DNA from 2 places in the Kitasatospora sp. NPDC043950 genome. Region 2 is predicted to be linked to the other one. Evidence: riboswitches for the same ligand, from Rfam matches in the RefSeq annotation. Region 2 holds a riboswitch; the other holds the start of a gene.
The links. Region 2 has a riboswitch for magnesium ahead of AC07BF_RS17365 (NRAMP family divalent metal transporter). Riboswitches for the same ligand answer to the same signal wherever they lie in the genome.
Positions count from the first base shown of each region.

Region 1: it holds a riboswitch for magnesium, as region 2 does, so the genes downstream of both, AC07BF_RS01630 (NRAMP family divalent metal transporter) here and AC07BF_RS17365 (NRAMP family divalent metal transporter) in region 2, are expected to answer to the same signal.

Region 1 covers NZ_JBWKER010000002.1:97,608-105,377, forward strand. The annotation lists gene AC07BF_RS01620 (FdhF/YdeP family oxidoreductase) at 1-612, shown strand, start outside; gene AC07BF_RS01625 (YhgE/Pip domain-containing protein) at 671-1,984, opposite strand; M-box (ykoK) riboswitch at 2,207-2,384, shown strand; gene AC07BF_RS01630 (NRAMP family divalent metal transporter) at 2,712-4,361, shown strand; gene AC07BF_RS01635 (hypothetical protein) at 4,457-4,729, shown strand; gene AC07BF_RS01640 (hypothetical protein) at 4,804-5,070, shown strand; gene AC07BF_RS01645 (winged helix-turn-helix domain-containing protein) at 5,137-5,544, shown strand; gene AC07BF_RS01650 (hypothetical protein) at 5,632-6,093, shown strand; gene AC07BF_RS01655 (VOC family protein) at 6,090-6,455, shown strand; gene AC07BF_RS01660 (ABC transporter permease) at 6,746-7,770, shown strand, end outside.
Region 2 covers NZ_JBWKER010000023.1:59,280-67,049, reverse strand. The annotation lists gene AC07BF_RS17375 (YoaK family protein) at 26-703, opposite strand; gene AC07BF_RS17370 (MgtC/SapB family protein) at 763-1,497, opposite strand; gene AC07BF_RS17365 (NRAMP family divalent metal transporter) at 1,627-3,276, opposite strand; M-box (ykoK) riboswitch at 3,636-3,812, opposite strand; gene AC07BF_RS17360 (ABC transporter ATP-binding protein) at 3,950-4,846, shown strand; gene AC07BF_RS17355 (FtsX-like permease family protein) at 4,843-7,593, shown strand; gene AC07BF_RS17350 (BlaI/MecI/CopY family transcriptional regulator) at 7,739-7,770, shown strand, end outside.

The DNA.
Region 1 (7,770 bases), on a different contig from region 2:
GAGCCCGCCATCGTCGCCGGGATGGCCCGCGCGGCGCTGCCGGACAGCGGGACACCGTGGGAGTGGTACATCGAGGACTACGACCGCATCCGCGACACCATGTCCCGGGCCCTGGACGGCTTCGAGGACTTCAACCGCCGGGTGCGGCTGCCCCTCGGGTTCCGGATCAAGCAGCCGGCCCGCGAACTGGTCTTCCTCACCCCCTCCGGGCGGGCCGAGTTCTCCACCGCCCCGCTGCCCGACGTCGTCCCCGCCCCGGGCACCCTGGCGCTGGGCACCATGCGCTCCCACGACCAGTGGAACACCACGATCTACTCCGACAACGACCGCTACCGGGGCGTGCGGAACCTGCGCACGCTGGTCTTCCTGAACACCGACGACATGCGCGAGCGCGGCATCGCCGAGTTCGATCCGGTCGACATCACCAGCACCGCGAAGGACGGCAGCACCCGCACCCTGAACGGCTACCTCGCGATCCCGTACGACATCCCGCGCGGCTGCGCGGCGGGCTACATGCCCGAGATGAACGTGCTGTGCGCGATCGCCGACCACAGCACCCAGAGCGACCAGCCGATCATGAAGCACCTCAAGGTCACCGTCACCAAGGCGTAGGAACCGAGGACGGCGCCCACTCCTGAACGCCCACTCCTGAACGCCCACTCCTGAACGCCTACTCCGACGGCTGCGGCGTCCAGCGGTGCAGGCCCTTGCGGTCGTAGTACCGGGTCATCCCGAAGCCGAAGGCCAGGGCGAGCAGCACGCCGACCGCGATCATGGTCCAGCCCCGGGCCAGGCCCGCGTCCGCCCGGGCGTCGAAGAACAGGATCGCCCGGATGCCGTCGCTGAGCTGGCGCATCGGCTCGAAGACGCTGAGGAAGCGGTAGAAGCCGGGCACCGCCTGGAGCGGGATGGTCGCCCCCGAGGAGGGCAGCGCCAGCGCGATGAAGACGAACATGGACACCAGCTGCCCGATCCCGCCGAACGCCGCGTTGATCGCCTGGACCCCGAGGCCGACGGCGAGGCTGGCGCAGTAGGCGAAGACCCAGAGCAGCGCCTGGTGCGGGGCGTCCATGCCGAGGACGGTGACCGAGCAGAGCATCACCAGGGTGGTGGTGAGCAGCATGATGCCGGCCGTCATGACCATCTTCAGCAGCAGAGTCTGGGTGCGGGTGATCGGGACGGTCGGGCGCCGGGTGTGCCAGGGGCCGAGCTCGCTGTCGCTGTAGCCAAGCGCGGTGTCGACGCCGTTGTGGATGATGTTGCCGCCGATGAAGCCGGTCAGCACGGCCAGCAGGGTGTAGTAGAAGGCGCTCAGGCCGAGCCCGCTGTGGGCGCCGATCGGGTGGCCGACCCGGGTGGTGACGGCGAGCGGGTCGGCGAGCAGCAGCCGCGCGGTGGCGCTGGTGCCCGTGCCGGAGCCGGAGCCGGCGGAACCGGACGGCGGCGCGGCCGCGGTCAGCTCCTTGCCGAGCGCCAGCGAGGCCTGGTGGGCGGCGGACTGGGTGATCTGGGAGGCCAGCGAGGAGCCGAGGCTGCCGAGGCCGGGGTTGGTGAGCACCGTCAGGGTGGGCCGTTCGGTGGCCCGGCCGGTGGTCAGTGCCGCCACGTCGGCGGTGAACGCCTGCGGGACGAGCAGCGCGCCGTAGACCTTCCCGGTGGAGAGCTGGTCCATCGCCTCGGCCTGGTCGACCTGGCGCCAGTCGACGGTGCTGCCGGGCGTCCCGGCGACGATCTCCCGGCTGAGCCGCGCGCCCAGGGTCTCCGCCCGGCCCGGCGGCGGCGGGCCCTGATCCGCGTTCACCAGGGCGATCGGGAGCCGGTGCAGGTGCCCGGTCGGGTTGAGGATGCCGCCCATGTAGAGCAGCGAGAGCACCACGGCCAGCAGGCCGCACAGGATGCTCGGGACGAGCCACAGCTTCGCGTGGCGGGCGAGCACGAGGGCCCGCGCCTGCCGGGGACCACCCTGGGAGCCTGCGGACGCCATGCCACCCCTCGGATTCGGGCGCAACCTGGTGCTGCTGCCGATGCGGTGGGAAGTCGTTCCGTGGCGGCCCGGCGGCAAAACCCCACGTCACCCGATCCGCCCCGCCGCCCCCCGCCACCCCTCGCCGCGCCTCGGCCGGGACGACCGGAGACAGAAGGTAAAGGTTCTACCAAGTACGCAAGTATCGGCCTCCGCGCGGTCTATGCTTCTGGAGGTTTGAAGAAGGCACCTCGTTCGGTGAGGCTTCTTCACGGACACAGGCCACTGATCCGACGACGTCGAGAGACGCCCAGGGTTAGGACAGATCTTCCCGACCTAAGGGTTGATCCGAAGTGGCTTCCGGCCCGACCGGGCTGGACACGCCGTGGAGTGCCAAAGCTCTGACGAGTTGGGGTGAACCGGCGGTCGCTTCGCGCGCCGGCGAACTCCTTGCCGCGTCGATCACACGCACCACGGGGTGCGTCGACCGGGAGGAGGCGAGAGACATGGATTGCAGTAGTCCGGGCCACAGTTGCCCCTACCCCCGCCTGTCCTCGCACACTCCCGGCACGCGGTAACGACCCTCCCTGCGAACATTTCTGACGGTACATCACCTCAACACCCGGCTTCGCCGTGCCCGAACGGGCCCGCACCGCCGGGTGGCGATGCGCCGCGCCCGTCCGCAGGGGGATCGCCGCCGTGCGCCCCCGATCGCCCCGCCTGCCCCGGGGCCCACGGGAGGATCGTCATGACCACCAACGCCACGCTCAACTCCAAGGTCCCCGCCCCGCGTTCAGCGGTACTGGACGACGCCCACGTCGGCGACATCAAGGGTGCGCTCGGCACCATCCGGCTCGACGACACCACGCCGCGCCGCGGCCTGTCCGCAAGACTCAAGACCCTGCTCGCCATCGTGGGCCCCGGCCTGATCGTGATGGTCGGCGACAACGACGCGGGCGCCTTCTCGACGTACGGGCAGGCGGGGCAGAACTACGGCACGCAGTTGCTGTGGACGCTGCTGATGCTGGTCCCGGTGCTGTACGTGAACCAGGAGATGGTGCTGCGCCTGGGCGCTGTCACCGGTGTCGGCCACGCCCGGCTGATCCTGGAGCGCTTCGGGAAGTTCTGGGGCGCGTTCAGCGTCATCGACCTGTTCCTGCTGAACGCGCTGACGCTGGTCACCGAGTTCATCGGCGTCACCCTGGCGGCCGGATACCTCGGGCTGCCGAAGGTGGCCGCGGTGGTGCTGGCGGCAGTGGTGATCATCGCCTCGGCGTTCACCGGCTCGTTCCAGCGCTTCGAGCGCGTCGCGGTCACGCTGTGCGTGGGCTCGCTGCTGCTGGTGCCGATCTACTTCATGGTCCACCCGAAGACCTCGCAGATGGCGCACGACTTCGTGGTGCCCGGCATGCCGGGCGGCTCGGGCCAGCTGGCGGCCGTGATGCTGGTGATCGTCTCCATCGTGGGCACCACCGTCGCCCCGTGGCAGCTGTTCTTCCAGCAGTCGTACGTCATCGACAAGCGGATCACGCCGCGGTTCATGAAGTACGAGAAGGTCGACCTGTGGATCGGGATCGCCATCGTCATCATCGGCGCCGCCGCGATGATGGGCTTCACCGCCGCGGCCTTCGCCGGCACCGACGGCTTCGGCCAGTTCTCCGACGCGGCCGCCGTCGCCAAGGGCCTTGAGGACAAGGCCGGGCACGTGGTGGGCGTGCTGTTCGCCATCGCCCTGCTGGACGCCTCGATCATCGGCGCCTTCGCCGTGTCGCTGTCGACCGCCTACGCGATCGGCGACGTGTTCGGCATCAGGCACTCGCTGCACCGGGGCGTCAAGGGCGCCAGGGGCTTCTACGCGATCTACGCGGGCCTGGTGGTCGCGGCGGCCGCGATCACGCTGCTGTCCACCGGCTACACCCAGGGCCTGATGACGCAGTTCGTCCAGGTGCTGGCGGGTGTGCTGCTGCCCTCGGCGACGGTGTTCCTGCTGCTGCTCTGCAACGACAAGGCCGTCCTGGGGCCGTGGGTCAACGGGCCCAAGACCAACGCCTTCACCTCCGCCGTGGTCGGGGTCCTGGTGATGCTGTCGCTGATCCTGACCGCCGCCGTGGTCTGGCCCGACATCAGCTCGCAGGCCATCCTGTGGATCATGGCCGGCTGCGGCGTGGCGGGCGTGCTGGTCGCCGGGTACTTCTTCACCTTCGGCCGCACCGCCACCAAGGAGGACCCGATCGACCGCACCGGCCGCGAGGAGTGGCGGATGCCCCCGCTGGAGACCCTCGGCAAGCCGGTCATGTCCACCGCCCGCAAGGTCGGCATGGGCGCCCTGCGCGCCTACCTCCTGGTCGCGATGGTGATGGTCATCATCAAGATCGTCCAGACCGCGCTCAACCACTGAGCCGCCGCCGGGGCGGCGCCCGACAGTGCCGCCGCCCCGGCCCCGACCCGGAAACCTCGACCGCCCCGCACCCGGGGAAGGAAGGAAGTACGGCCATGCGCACCGCCCTTCACCACCACTGCCCGCGCGTCCGCCTCGCCCTGCACGACGGCGTCGAGAGGGACTACCGCCTCGACGACCCCGGCGCCTGCCCGCACTCCGGCACACCCAACACCCGGGCCTCCGCGTACGAGCCGCGCGTGCACCTGACCTACCTGCTGGCCCGCCAGGGCCACCGCCCGGACTGGCTCGCCGACTTCGCGGACCTCCCGCCGGCCGCCGCGCGCCGCCTCAGCCGCGCCGCCGCCCGCCACCGGCCGCACGGCTGACGCCCCGCCGACCGCACCACCCGCGCCCTCGCGCACCCCCTCCACCCGCCGCCCCGTCACGGAGGTGACCTGCCATGTCCATCGTCGCCGCGTTCCACCCCTCCCTCCCGTCCGCCGGCCGCGGCCGCCTGCGCGCCGCGCTCGCCGCCGTGGGCCGACGCCTGGCGGAGAGCCCGCTGGACAGCCCCGTCCTGCACGCCGTCACGACCCAGGCCCCGGCACCGGCCGCCGCCTCCGCCGACCGCCCCGCCCGGCTGCGGGCCAGCTGGCGGACCGTCACGGCCCCGGACAGCACCGCCCGACTGGAAGCCTCCTGGCACCCCTGGCACCCCGCCCGCTGACCGGCCCGTCCCGATTCGTACAGATCCGCACCGACTCCGCACCGACCCGCCGAAGGAGCATCCGCCATGGCCGTGCGCTACCCCAGGCTCGAAGCCATCTTCTCGGACCACACCGCCGCCGCCCCGCCCCGGCGTCCGCGCCCCGCCCCGGCCCCCCGGCCCGCCGTCGACCCGGACACCGGCCTGGTGGTGGACCCCGAACAGCGCACCGTCACCGTCGACGGGCAGCAACTGACCCTCCCCTACCTGGAGTTCGAGCTGCTCGCGCACCTGGTCGACAACCCGCTGCGGGTCCACTCCCGCCGCCAGCTGATGGAGACGGTCTGGGGCCGGCCGGACACCGGCGACACCCGCACCATCGCCACCCACATCGCCCGGATCCGCCGCAAGCTCGGCCCCGGCCACCGGGAGGCGATCGCCACCGTTCGCCAGATCGGCTACAAGTACGACCCCCGCCTGACCCGCGTCGCCTGACCGCCGACCGATCGCACCGACCGAGGCCCGATCGCCCGCCCCGGCGGCACCCCGCCGGCCGCCACCCCACCGAAGGAGGACACCGTCGTGACCAGAACCGCCCTGTTCCCCTGGACCAGCAGAGGGACGGCGCTGTGCGGCGTCCTGCTCCTCCTCACCCTCCAGGGGATCGCCGTCGGCGTCGCCCCGGGGCGGCTGCGGATCTTCCTCTCCGGCGTGCTCATCGGCGCCTCGGCGGCCGGGCTGCTCCTCGCCCTGCTGCTCGCCCGCAGCGGGCGCGGCACCGCCCGACCCGCCGCCCCCGACGAGGACGACACCCAGTGGTTCAGCGCCCGCTCCCTGGACGGGTTCCCGATGGAGCAGGTCCGACCGCTGCTGCTGTCGCCCGGCGCCCCCGGCCTGAACCGGCTCTACACCGCCTGGGTGTTCGCCACCCACGGGCACGACCCCCAGTGGATCGCCCACCACCTCGACCTGTCCACCCCGACCGCCCGGCTGCTGGTCACCGCGGCCCGGCACCACACCGCTCCCGAGAGGAGGCCGCAGTGATCACGGCCCTCGACCACGTCCAGCTCTCCGCACCCCCCGGCAGCGAGGCCCTGCTGCGGGCCTTCTACGGCGACGTCCTGCAGATGGCCGAGATCCCCAAGCCCCGGCCGCTGACCGGGGGCGGCGGCTGCTGGTTCGCCGCCGACGGCGGCCGGGTCCGGCTCTACCTCGGCATCGAGGAGCGCTTCCGCCCCAGCACCAAGGCCCACCCCGGGATCGCGGTCTCCGAGATCGACGACTTCGCCTCGCGGCTGTCCGAGCTCGGCGCGCTCGTGGTGTGGGACGACAGCCTGCCGCCCCGGCGCCGCTTCTACACCACCGACCCCGTCGGCAACCTGCTGGAGTTCGTCGAAGCGGCCTGAGCCGGCGCGCGGAGGAACCCCGGATCCATTTGCCTACGGACGTACCCGAGGAGCAGACTGCCCGGGGCCCGCAGGACGGGCCCGGGACGACACCAGACGACACCACCGGAGGAGGCGGCCATGGGCGAAGACCCTCCCAGTACGCGCCGCCGTACCGGCCGCCTCCCCCACGCCCGACCGCGCGCCTGACGCAACGGCCCGGGGGGACGCGGCGTTCGTCCCGATCCCGCTGACGTCGCACGCACCTCTCCCGACCCCGGGGCCCCGGGTGCGCGCCGGAGGTGCACCCCATGACCCTGCCGAAGCCGGCCCCGGGCGCCGCCCGGGGCTCACTGCCGTCCCGGACGGCCGCCCGCCTGGCCCGGATGACCTGGGTGGACGCGCTCGTCGCGGCCGCCGTCCTGGTGCTGCTCTACCTCGCGCTGCGGGTCGGGCAGGGCACCACCGTCCGGTTCTCCACCGGCCGGAACGCGGCGGTCGACACCGACCCGGCCCGGCTGCCGTACGACGCGGCCCGCTCGCTGCTGCGGATGTTCGCCGCGCTCGCCGTGTCGGTGGTCTTCACCTTCGGCTACGCCTACGCCGCGGCCCGCAGCCGCCGGCTGGAGCGGGTCCTGATCCCGGCCCTGGACATCCTCCAGTCGGTGCCGGTGCTCGCCTTCCTGACCGTCGCGGTGACCGGCTTCCTCGCCCTGTTCCCCGGCTCCGTACTGGGCCTGGAGTGCGCGGCGGTGTTCGCCATCTTCACCTCCCAGGCCTGGAACATGACCTTCGGCTTCTACTGCTCGCTGGTCTCGCTGCCGCCCGAACTCGACGAGCTGTCGCGCTCGTTCCGCTTCACCCGGTGGATGCGGTTCTGGAAGGTCGAACTGCCCTCGGGCATGATCGGCCTGGTCTGGAACGGCATGCTGAGCTTCGGCGGCGGCTGGTTCTTCCTGGTCGCCTCCGAGGCGATCAGCGTCGACAACCAGCGCTACGCGCTGCCCGGGGTCGGCTCCTACGCGGGCGCGGCCATCGCCGCCGGCGACCTCGGCCGGGTCGGCTGGGCGATCGCCACCATGGCCGTCCTGGTGGTCGGCGTCAACCTGCTGTTCTGGCGCCCGCTCACCGCCTGGGCCGAACGCTTCAAGAACGAGCAGTCCGAGGCCACCGAGGTGCAGCGCTCCGTCGTGCTGGACCTGCTGCGCCGCTCCCACTGGCCCGGGCTGCTCGGCCGGCTGCTGCGCCCGGGGTGGCGGGCGCTCTCCCGGGCCGGGCGCCTGCTGGGCACCGACGACCGCCCGCTGGCCGTCGACCCCGGGCGGCGGCGCGCCGG
Region 2 (7,770 bases):
GCGAGCGGAGGGGCGCGGCGCCGGGTCAGAGCGGGTGGGTCCAGGCCGGGGCGGGGTGGGATCCGGCGGCCCGGTGGGTGAGGGCCGCGACGGCGACGAGGAGGGTCAGGGCGAGGGTCAGGGCGACGGGAACGTCGGCCTGGCGGATGAGGAGGGCGCCGACGAGGGCGCCGACGAACATCCAGACGGCGGAGGCCAGACGGCGGGGGCCGGTGCGGTCGGCGGCGAGGGCCGTGATGGTCATGGTGAGCACCGTGGTGGTCAGGTCGGGGACCTTGAGGGAGCGGACCACCGCGTTCTGGCCGCCCATCGCGAAGGCCAGCAACCCGATGAGGCCGTAGCGGGCCGGGTCGGAGGTGTAGCCGGCCACGGCGGCCAGGGCGATGCTCGCGGCGACGAGCACCACCTGGCCGACCACCGCCGTGGTCAGCAGCCGCCCGCGGTGGTCGGGCAGCCGCCGGGCGAGGTGGCCCCCGACCAGGGCGCCGAGTACGAACGCGGCGAGGGCGCTCAGTGAGGCGGTGGCGGAGAGTCCGGCGGCACCGGCCAGGGCGAAGCCGAGGAAGACCACGTTGCCGGTCATGTTGGCGACGAAGACGTGGCCGAGCCGGAGGTAGCTGACCGCGTCCACCAGTCCGGTGACGACGGTGAGCACCAGCAGCATCGGCACCAGCGGCCCGTGCCTGGGGTCGGGGGTGAACATCGGGACCTCCTGGTCGGCCTCGTGACGGTGCCTCCGTTCTACCTCCCCCGGGCCGCCTACTAGGCGAGCGCGGGGCGGCTCGGGTCGTCGGGTTCGTCGTCGAGGTGCCAGTGCAGGTCGCGGACGCCGGGTTCGAGGGAGAGCCGGCTGACGACCTGTTCGAGGGCCGGGGCGACCTGCCCGGTGATGGCCACGGTGGCGCGCAGGCTGGTGGCGTCGCCGCTGTCGGTACGGCGGGCGCGCAGGCCGGTAGGGGCGAGGCCGGAGGCGGACAGGGCCTGGAGCAGCAGGGCCCGGATGTGGGTCTCGGCCTTGCGCTCGCATTCCAGGTGGACGGTGGCGCGGACGGTGGAGTCGGGGTCGCTGCCGGACTGCGGGGCGCGGTCGAGCATCCGGCCGGCCGGGCGCAGGATCAGGTGGACGGCGAGGACGCCGAGCGTACCGAGGACGGCGAATTCGAGCTTCCCGGCGGCGGCGAGCACCCCGACGGCGGCCGAACACCACAGCGTGGCGGCGGTGTTGAGGCCGCGGACGCCGGCGCCGTCGCGCAGGATGACGCCACCGCCGAGGAAGCCGATGCCGGAGACGACGTAGGAGGCGACCCGGGTGGGGCTGGCGGCGTCGCCGACGGCCTCGCTGTACAACACGAACAGGGTGGCGCCGGCGGCGACCAGGGCGTTGGTGCGCAGGCCGGCCATCCTGGCCCGCCACTGGCGTTCGACGCCGATGAGCGCGCCGCAGGCGACCCCGGTGGCGAGCCGGACGAGGAAGTCGGCGGTGGTCAGGGTGTGCACGACGGCACCTCCTTCACTGGGAGAGCTGGCAGAGCTGGGAGAGCGGGAAGGGCTGCGAGACCTGGGAGACGGACGGACGGGTGGCGGGCCGCTGCCCACCACCCGCCCGTTCGGGCTGCGGTCTGCGGCTCAGTGGTTGAGCGCGGTCTGGACGATCTTGATGATGACCATCACCATCGCGACCAGGAGGTAGGCGCGCAGGGCGCCCATGCCGACCTTGCGGGCGGTGGACATGACCGGCTTGCCGAGGGTCTCCAGCGGGGGCATCCGCCATTCCTCGCGGCCGGTGCGGTCGATCGGGTCCTCCTTGGTGGCGGTGCGGCCGAAGGTGAAGAAGTACCCGGCGACCAGCACACCGGCCACGCCGCAGCCGGCCATGATCCACAGGATGGCCTGCGAGCTGATGTCGGGCCAGACCACGGCGGCGGTCAGGATCAGCGACAGCATCACCAGGACCCCGACCACGGCGGAGGTGAAGGCGTTGGTCTTGGGCCCGTTGACCCACGGCCCCAGGACGGCCTTGTCGTTGCAGAGCAGCAGCAGGAACACCGTCGCCGAGGGCAGCAGCACACCCGCCAGCACCTGGACGAACTGCGTCATCAGGCCCTGGGTGTAGCCGGTGGACAGCAGCGTGATCGCGGCCGCCACGACCACCAGGCCGGCGTAGATCGCGTAGAAGCCCTTGGCGCCCTTGACGCCCCGGTGCAGCGAGTGCCTGATGCCGAACACGTCGCCGATCGCGTAGGCGGTGGAGAGGGAGACGGCGAAGGCGCCGATGATCGAGGCGTCCAGCAGCGCGATGGCGAACAGCACGCCCACCACGTGTCCGGCCTTGTCCTCAAGGCCCTTGGCGACGGCGGCCGCGTCGGAGAACTGGCCGAAGCCGTCGGTGCCGGCGAAGGCCGCGGCGGTGAAGCCCATCATCGCGGCGGCGCCGATGATGACGATGGCGATCCCGATCCACAGGTCGACCTTCTCGTACTTCATGAACCGCGGCGTGATCCGCTTGTCGATGACGTACGACTGCTGGAAGAAGAGCTGCCACGGGGCGACGGTGGTGCCCACGATGGAGACGATCACCAGCATCACGGCCGCCAGCTGGCCCGAGCCGCCCGGCATGCTGGGCACCACGAAGTCGTGCGCCATCTGCGAGGTCTTCGGGTGGACCATGAAGTAGATCGGCACCAGCAGCAGCGAGCCCACGCACAGCGTGACCGCGACGCGCTCGAAACGCTGGAACGAGCCGGTGAACGCCGAGGCGATGATGATCACGGCGGCCAGCACCACCGAGGCGACCTTCGGCAGCCCGAGGTATCCGGCCGCCAGGGTGACACCGATGAACTCGGTGACCAGCGTCAGCGCGTTCAGTAGGAACAGGTCGATGACGCTGAACGCGCCCCAGAACTTCCCGAAGCGCTCCAGGATCAGCCGGGCGTGGCCGACACCGGTGACAGCGCCCAGGCGCAGCACCATCTCCTGGTTCACGTACAGCACCGGGACCAGCATCAGCAGCGTCCACAGCAGCTGTGTGCCGTAGTTCTGCCCCGCCTGCCCGTACGTCGAGAAGGCGCCCGCGTCGTTGTCGCCGACCATCACGATCAGGCCGGGGCCCACGATGGCGAGCAGGGTCTTGAGTCTTGCGGACAGGCCGTGGCGCGGCGTGGTGTCGTCGAGCCGGATGGTGCCGAGCGCACCCTTGATGTCGCCGACGTGGGCGTCGTCGAGCACGGCGGTGCGGGTGGTGGTGGGGACCTTCGGGTCCAGCATCACGTTGGTCATGGCAGGGCCTCCCTGCCCCCTTCCTTGAGGGGGCGACAGGGGGCACGCAGCAGCGATCCTCCCTGCGAGAGCGCACGGCGTCGGACCGCACGGCGGCGCTGAGCGGCGGCGGCCGTGAGGGCATGACGGAGCGTCAGACGTCGTACGTCGGGGCGCGGTTGAGCGCATGACGCAGCGTCAGGTGAACGCGCGCAGGGAAGGTTGTTACCGCGTGCCAGAGGTGATCGAGAGCATGCGGGGGCAGGGGCGACTATGGCCCGGACTATCGCAGTCCATGTCTCTCGCCTCCTCCCGGTCGGGGGCGCACGTCTGTGCACCGCATCGCGACACGGCAAGGAGCGGACCGGCCCCACGGGACCGGCACACCCCAACTCGTCAGAGCTTTGGCACTCCACGGCGTGTCCAGCCCGATCGGCCGGAAGCCACTTGGGGTCAACCCTTAACTCGGGAAGACCTGTCCTGAACCTGGGCGTCTCTCGACGTCGTCGGGTCAGTGGCCTGTGTCCGTGAAGACGCCTCACCGAACGAGGTGCCTTTCAAATCTCGTCAAGCATAAACCCTCCCCTTCACCCGGATAGCGGCGTTTCGACCGAACTTCGACAGCTTTGTAGAAGCTTGACCAAACCCACCCCTCGACGTGCACCCCCGTCCGGCATATATAGTTCACCGACATATGCAGCTCAACAGCTCACGAGGGGGAAGTGTGTCCCACAGCGATCCGACCCGATCCGCACCCGTCCTGCACCTGGCCAACGTCACCCGGGTGCACGGCCGGGGCGCCGCCGAGGTACACGCCCTGCGCGGCGTCGAACTGGCCGTCCACCCCGGCGAGTTCGTCGCCGTCATGGGCCCGTCCGGCTCCGGGAAGTCCACCCTGCTGACCCTGGCCGGCGGACTCGACGCGCCCAGCGAGGGCGAGATCCTGGTCGAGGGCGTGGCCCTCGGCGGCCTCAGCCGCGGCCGGCTCGCCGACCTTCGGCGGCGCTCCATCGGGTACGTCTTCCAGGACTACAACCTGATCCCCGCCCTCACCGCCGCCGAGAACATCTCGCTGCCCCGCGAACTCGACGGAGTCTCCGGACGCACCGCCCGCCGCGAGGCGCTCGCCGCCCTGGAGGAGCTCGGCATCGGGGAACTCGCCGACCGCTTCCCCGACGACATGTCCGGCGGCCAGCAGCAGCGCGTCGCCATCGCCCGCGCGCTGATCGGCGAGCGCCGCCTCGTCCTCGCCGACGAACCGACCGGCGCCCTCGACTCCGCCACCGGCGAGGCCGTGCTCGCCGTGCTGCGCGCCCGCTGCGACGCCGGGGCCGCCGCGATGATGGTCACCCACGAGGCCGCGCACGCCAGTTGGGCGGACCGGGTGGTCCATCTGAAGGACGGCGCGGTCGCCTCCGAGAGCCACGGGCGGCGCACCGGCAAGCGCCGGCTGACCGCCGAGCCGCTCAGCGCCCCGGCCGACGGCTACGGCCACGCGGCCGACGGGGCCGGGCACTCGGCCACCGGCACCGGGCACGCGGTCGGCGACTTCGGCCACGCGGCCGACGGCTACGGCGAGGTGGCCCGATGAGACTCGGCGCCTGGAAGGTCGCCCTGCGCATCGCCCGCCGCGACGCGCTGCGCGCCAAGGGCCGCAGCGCCCTGATCGTCGCCATGATCGCGCTGCCCGTCCTCGGCGTCACCGGCGCCGACGTCGTCCACCGCAGCGGGCAGCTCACCCCGGCCGAACGGGTCGAACGGGTGCTGGGCGGGGCGGACGCCCTCGTCACCTCGCTCGCCCCCGGCCGGGCCGTCGAGCAGGCCCCGGTCGCCGAGGACGGCGCCTTCGCGGCCCAGCCCCGCCCCGGACAACCGCCCACGGCCGAGCAGCAGAAGGCCGCCGGCACCGACCCGGTCACCCTGGTCACCGGGCTGCTGCCGCCGGGCAGCGTGCTCACCTCCGCCCGGCAGGGCCCGGAGACCGGCGCGACCTCCCCCGAAGGCCTGGTCCGCACCCTCACCACCGAGGCCGACCTCACCGACCCGCTCTGGCACGGCCGGCTCAACCTGGTCGACGGCCACGCCCCGGGCGGCCCGCGCGAACTGGCCGCCACCCGGGCCTTCCTCGACAACGCCGGGCTGGCCGTCGGCGGCACCACCACCTTTCCGGGCCTGGAGCGGACCACCTTCACCATCACCGGCGTCGTCGAGCACCCGGACGACCTCCGCCGGGTCGAACTCGTCGCCCAGTCGGGCGCGTTGCTGAGCCAGCTCGCCGCCGCCACGCCTCCCGGCAGCCCGGCCGCGGCACCGCCGGAGCCCGAACGCGGCGCCTGGCTGGTCCGGCTCCCCGCCGGGGCCACCCTCGACTGGGCCAAGGTCCAGGAGTTCAACGCCCACGGCTACACCCTCACCGCCCGCTCGGTCGCGCTCGCCCCGCCGCCGCGCGCCGCCGTCCCCTACTACCGGGACGCCTACCGCTCCTTCGGCCCCTCCGCCGACGACAACACCAAGGTCGTGGTGGCCACCGTCACCGGCATGGGCCTGCTGGAGGTCGCCCTGCTCGCCGGCCCCGCCTTCGCGGTCGGCGCCCGCCGCTCCCGCCGCCAGCTCGCGCTGCTCGGCGCCGCCGGCGGCCGGCGGACGCACGTCGGCGCGGTGGTGCTCGGCGGCGCCCTCGTCCTCGGCGCGGCCGGGGCCGTGGTCGGCGTGGTCCTCGGCGGCGGCCTCGTCGCCGGGCTGCGCCCGTGGATCGAACGGGCCGGCGGCGCCCGCTTCGGACACTTCGCCCTGCCGCCACTGGACCTGCTCGCGATCGGCGGGATCGGCCTGCTCACGGCGCTCCTCGCGGCCGCGCTGCCCGCCCGGCAAGCCGCCCGCCGCAGCGTCACCGCCGGACTCACCGACCGGGACACCGTCCAGGCCCCGAACCGCTGGGTCACCGTGCTCGGTGTGCTGCTGCTCGCCGCCGGCGCCGCCCTGGCCCTGTACGGCGCGAGCGCGCTGCAACACGGCGGCGTGCCCGTCGTCAGCACCTACGACACCCGCACGCTGACCGTGCTCGGCGGCTCCGTCATCGCCGAACTCGGCCTGCTCGCCTGCACCCCCGCACTCGTCGCCCTGCTCGGCCGGCTCGCCAGGCGGCTGCCGCTCGGCCCCCGACTCGCCCTGCGCGACTCCGCCCGGCACCGCTCGCGTACCGCGCCGGCCGTCGCCGCCGTGATGGCCGCCGTGGCCGGGGCCGTCGCCATCGGCGTCTACAGCACCAGCACCGACGCCGAGAACCGCCGCGACTACCGGCCGCAGGCCCCGTACGGCGCCGTGCAGCTCCTCTCCACCGTCGACGGACCGCAACTCGACGGCCTGCGCGCCGAGGTGGGCAAGCAGCTGACCGACCTGGGGCCGCGCGCCGACCTCGGCGAAGCGGTGTACCAGTTCTGTGCCAACTGCTCCAGCACCGTCCAGCTCAAGGGCACCGTGAACTGGCGCACCGCGTCCGGCCCGCCGCACCTGGCCTCCGGGGACGCCGCCATGCTCCGCACCCAGTTCGGCATCCACGACCCGGCCGCCGAACAGGCCCTGGCCGCCGGGAAGATCCTGGTCTTCGACCGCGCCTTCCTCGCCGGCGACGGCCGGGCGGTGCTCCAGCTGCGCGGCAGCTCCGGCGCGCCGCTCCAGCCCGGCGAGGTCCCCAAGCCCGACCTTCAGGAAATCCCGGCCGACGCCGTCCTGGTCGAGAACCCGACCGCCGCCCGCTTCGCCCAGGGCCTGATCCTGCCCTCGGCGCTGCCCAAGCTCCTGCCCGGGCTCACCGCGAAGCCCACCGGCTCGATCTGGGTGCCCGCCACCCCGCCCGACCGCAAGGCCCAGCAGCGCACCGAGGCCGCCGTCGTCCGGCTCGACCGGGCCGCCCAGCTGGAGGTCGAGCGCGGCTTCCAGCCCCGCGGCGACGCCCTCACCCTGGCCCTCAGCGGCTTCGCCGGACTGGTCGTCCTCGGCGCCGCCGGCATCGCCACCGGCCTGGCCGCCGCCGACTCCCGCCAGGACCAGGCCACCCTGGCCGCCGTCGGCGCACCACCGCGGATCCGCCGCACCATGGCGGGACTGCAGTGCGCGATGATCGCCCTGCTCGGGGCGCTGCTCGGGGCGGTCAACGGCTTCGTCCCCGCGGTGGGCCTGCTGAAGTCCCGGGCGAGCGGGTTCGGCGGCCACCCGGCCCTGATCACCGCCCCCTGGGGCCAGCTGCTGCTGGTCGTCCTGGTGCTCCCGGTGCTGGCGGGGCTGCTCGCCGCCCTGCTGACCCGCTCCCGCATCCCGATGGGGCGGCGGCTGTCCTGACCCCTGGCGCACGCCGGTGCCCGCCCCCCATTCCGGAGGGCGGGCTTCGGCGTGCGCGGGCGACCCGCGCGCGAGAGCGCCGTACCATGGGCGGGTTCTAGCGGGCGAAGGGCGCCGGCGGTCGGCGAGGGAGAGAACGGCGGTGCTGCGCGGGTTCGGCGATCTGGAGGCCGAGAT